One region of the Kitasatospora sp. NPDC089797 genome, then DNA from elsewhere that is predicted to be linked to it. Evidence: riboswitches for the same ligand, from Rfam matches in the RefSeq annotation. Region 1 holds a riboswitch; the other holds the start of a gene.
What was found. A riboswitch is a leader RNA that binds a small molecule or an ion and turns the genes downstream of it on or off. The one in region 1 is predicted to bind cyclic di-AMP.
Positions count from the first base shown of each region.

Region 2: another riboswitch for cyclic di-AMP. It lies ahead of AB0O91_RS23125 (NlpC/P60 family protein); the one in region 1 lies ahead of AB0O91_RS39050 (transglycosylase family protein).

Region 1 covers NZ_JBFBGS010000080.1:8,109-10,276, forward strand. Annotated here, with positions in the region: gene eno (phosphopyruvate hydratase) at 1-124, opposite strand, end outside; gene AB0O91_RS39050 (transglycosylase family protein) at 377-1,261, opposite strand; cyclic di-AMP (ydaO/yuaA leader) riboswitch at 1,266-1,433, opposite strand; gene AB0O91_RS39055 (cytochrome P450) at 1,643-2,168, opposite strand, start outside.
Region 2 covers NZ_JBFBGS010000028.1:36,625-38,792, forward strand. Annotated here, with positions in the region: gene AB0O91_RS23125 (NlpC/P60 family protein) at 84-1,211, opposite strand; cyclic di-AMP (ydaO/yuaA leader) riboswitch at 1,222-1,378, opposite strand; gene AB0O91_RS23130 (NlpC/P60 family protein) at 1,715-2,168, opposite strand, start outside.

The DNA of each region.
Region 1 (2,168 bases):
AGGCACCCGACGGCACAGCGGCACGACCCGTGCTGCCGTCGTCGAGGCCGACCTCGACCTCGACCGTGGGGTTGCCGCGGGAGTCGAGGATTTCGCGGGCTACGACGACATCGATGGACGGCACGAAGCATCTCCTTGCGGAAGCAGGGTCCGGCTGACGGTGGTGCGATCGGCCGGATGATTGCGGAGTCGTTACGACCAGAGCCTAACCGCCCGGGCCCCCGGGGCCACGTCGACCTCGGCTCCGTCTCAGCGTGTGGCCCCGCTACCCACCGGTAGTTCACCTGCGCGCCCCGGCTCGTCCGGCCGGGTCCGGCGAATGCGGACGAAGGGGGCCGCGCCGGGCGCGGCCCCCTCGGATGCGTCCGGGAACGGCTCAGCCGAGGTGCAGCACCTGGCCGGGCACGATCAGGTCCGGGTTGCCGCCGACGGTGCCGCGGTTGCCGTCGTAGACCGACTGCCAGCCGCCGGACACGCCCTGGACGGAGGCGATGCTGGACAGCGTGTCGCCGGCCCGGACGGTGTAGTCGTGGGCGCCCTGGGCGGACGGCGCCTGGGCGGCGGCCCGCGGGGCCGTCTGCGGCTGGGCGGCCGTCTGCGGGGCGTACTGCTGGTAGACGCTCTGGTGGCTGGTCCAGTACCAGGCGCCGTTGTTCTGGTACCAGAACACCTTGGCGTCGGCGTCCCAGCCGGCCTTGCCCGGGAAGCCCTGGGCCTGCGGCTTCGCCAGCTGCGGGGCGGCCGGCTTGGCGGCCTGCTGCTGCGGCGCGGCCTTGGCGGCGGGCTTCGCGGCGGGCTTGGCGGCCTGCTGCTTGGGGGCCTGCTGCTTCGGGGCGGACTGCGCGGTGGTGTCCGCGGCGGCGTCGACGGCCGCCGGGGCGCCGCCCTTGGTCAGCCCGGCCTTCTTGGAGCAGACCGGCCAGGCGCCCGGGCCCTGCGAGGCGAGCACCTTCTCGGCGACCGCGATCTGCTGGGCGCGGCTGGCCTGGTTGGCCTGCGCCGCGTACGCGGTGCCGCCGTACGCCTTCCAGGTGCTGGAGGTGAACTGCAGGCCGCCCGAGAAGCCGTTGCCGGTGTTGATGCCCCAGTTGCCGCCGCTCTCGCACTGGGCGACGGAGTCCCAGACGGAGGCCGGGGCGGCGGAGGCGCCGGTGGCGCTGAGCAGCGGCAGGGCGAGTCCGACGCCGGCCACGCCCGCGACGGCGATGGCCTTCTCGGTCTGGGTGCGACGGCGGTGGCGGCCGGTTCCGACGAGCAGCATGAAGGGTCCCTCTCCGCACGCCTGCGAGGTGAGCTGTCGGGTTCGGACCGGGAGGTGGCCCGGCCGCCGTCTGCGGAATCCCTTCCGCTCGGGCGGCTTCACCCCAAGCCGTGGAGGAACGGCAACAAACCTGGTTCCCCCGCCCCTGCCCAGGGTCTGGTCGGTTTCCCGTGGTGCGGCGGGCAGGATTCGGCGTTCCGCGCACGGGGTCCGCAGCTGCGAACTCCAGGGAGACTAGACAGATCCTCAGATCAATCACAAGCTCATATCGCCGACATCACACAAGAATTACGGCGCGTGTTCGATCGCCTACGGACGGCGGGGGTTTGTCCGGTTTGATGGGTGTTCATACCGCCGCCGACGGTCGGATGCGACACCGTGTCAGGGTGTCGGAGCGTCCGGACGGGAGTGCGGCGAACGGCTCTCCGGAGCGAATTCGACCGGGAGCTCGCGCAATCCACGCATGATCAGACCGCCCCGCCAGCGCAGGTTCTCCGGGCTCTCGGCCAGCCGCAGATCGGGCAACCGGGTGAGCAGGGTGGCCAGCGCGGACCGCCCTTCGAGCCGGGCCAGCGGGGCGCCGATGCAGTAGTGGATGCCGTGCCCGAAGCCCAGGTGGGGGTTGTCGCTCCGGGCCAGGTCCAGGGTGTTCTCGTCGGCGAACCGGGCCGGGTCGCGGTCCGCCGCCGCCAGCACCACCAGCACCGGGTCGCCGACCGGGATGTCCACCCCGCCGATGGTCAGCGGCCGGGTCGCGAACCGCCAGGTCGCCAGCTCCACCGGCCCGTCGTAGCGCAGCAGTTCCTCGATCCCGGTCTCCAGCAGCGCGGTCTCGCCGCGGGCCACCGACTCCTGCAGCAGCGCCCGCTGCCCGGGGTTGCGCAGCAGCGCGTACGTCCCGTTGCCG
Region 2 (2,168 bases), on a different contig from region 1:
GCGCCGGAAAAGCCGCAGGCCCGGCCCTCCGTACTGGAGGACCGGGCCCGTGGAAGCCTGGCCGGTCGGACGACCGAGCGAGGTCAGACCCGCACGATGGAGGCCAGCGGCATGTTGGAGACGGCCTCGTAGCGGACCGACGCACCCGGCTTGGGAGCGTGCAGCACCTGACCGTTGCCGGCGTAGATGCCGACGTGGTGGGCGTCGCCGTAGAAGATCAGCATGTCGCCGGGCTGCGCCTGGGAGATGTCCGAGCCGATCCGGGTGCCGGCGCCGGCCTGCTCCTGCGAGGTGCGCGGCAGCGACACGCCGGCCTGGTTGAACGCCCAGACCATCAGGCCGGAGCAGTCGAAGGAGCCGGGGCCGGTGGCGCCCCAGACGTACGGGCTGCCGACCTTGGTGGCGGCGGCGGCCAGCGCGGCGGCACCGTGCGAGCTGCCCGGGGCGACCTTGACCGGCGCGGCCGAGGAGCCCGAGCCGAGGTCGCCGCGGCTGCTGTCGCGCGAGGCGCGGTCGGAGCCGGCGGACTGGGAGGCGGCCTTCGCGGCGGCGTCGGCCTTGGCCTTGGCGTCGGCGGCGGCCTTGTCCTCGGCGGCCTTGAGCGCCTGGCGCTCCTGCTCGGTCAGCGTGTTGAGCAGGTCCTGGGCGGCCTTCAGCTTGTTCTGGACCTCGTCCTTGGAGGCCTTCAGCTGAGTGGTGGTCGACTCCAGCTCGGCGAGCTTGCCCTGGGCCTCGGTGCGGTCCTGGTCCAGCTTGCGCTGCTGCTCCTGGAGCTGCTTCAGCTGGTTCTTCTGGGTGCTGCCGGCCTGGTTCAGCGCACCGGCCTGGTTGAGGAAGTTGTCCGGGCTGGAGGAGAACATCAGCTGGACGGTCGGGGATATGCCCCCGTTGCGGTACTGCTCGCTCGCGATCTCGGCGAGACCGCCCTGGAGGTCGGTCACCTGCGACTGCTGCCGGGCCACCTGGTCCTGCAGGCCGGAGACCTGCTTCTCCAGCTCCTGCTGCTTCTCCTGGGCGGCGTTGTACTTCTCGGTCGCCTGCTCGGCCTGCTCGTTGAGCTGGTCGACCTGCTCCTTGACCTGGTCCTTGGTCGGCTGCGGGTCGGCGTGCGCGCCGGACTGCGCGGAGAGGGCGACGGCCGCGGCGGCGACGCCGGTGAGGATCGAGACACGGGCGCGACTGGCGGGCTTGGGACGACGATGGGACGCCACGAAGGCGGACTCCTTCTTCCTACGTCCGCCTACCGGGTGAGCTGACGGGTTCGGGCCGGAAGCATGCCCTACGACGCCTCACCGGCCCCAACCGCGGCCGACCTGGCGCCGATTCACCCCGGAGGAACGTGTGGTTCCCCGGCTCCGCTCCGCAGCGCCCCCGACTACTGGGCTCCCCTGTCGGGCAGTCGCTTCGACCTGCCCCGCTGTTTCGCGAACTCGGCGGTAACCACCGCCGCCACCCAGGCTGGGTGATCGACAGTGCGGTGGCTCGGAGCACGACCCTAGTAACTGAACCGTGATCCGTTCAAATCCTTGTCAGAAAAAAGACGGAAGATTACCCAGTTTCTTTTGTGAAAATGACTGATGGTGATCGTCGGCGCACGCAAAGCTGATCAGGTCTCACCGACCGACCGGCGCGTCGCGCAAACCGAAGCGCCACCCCCGATCGGGGGTGGCGCGGATCACAGGGCCGGAACGGGCTCCCGCGGCGTGTCGGTCCGTCAGATCCGGCGGATGGTGTTGATCGACATCGCGTCGGCCTTCATCACCTTCACCACGTCACCGGTGTGCGGCGCGTGGACCACCATGCCGTTGCCGATGTACATCCCGACGTGGTGCATGTCCCCGCCGTAGATCACCAGGTCGCCCGGCTGGGCGGTGGCCAGCGTCACGGCCGTCCCGATGTGGCCCTGCTCCTGCGAGGTGCGCGGCAGCGAGACACCGGCCTGGCCGTACGCCCAGACCATCAGACCGGAGCAGTCGAAGGTGCTCGACCCGGTGGCGCCCCACACGTACGGCGAGCCCTGCTTGCTCATCGCCTTCGCCACGGCCACCGCCGCGTAGCCGCTGGCCGGCGGCAGGTTGCCGAGGTCGACCCGGTCGCTGCCGCGCGAGGCGCGGTCGTCCTGCTGCTGCTGGGCCCGCAGCGCGGCCCGGTCGGCGGCGCTGAGCGAG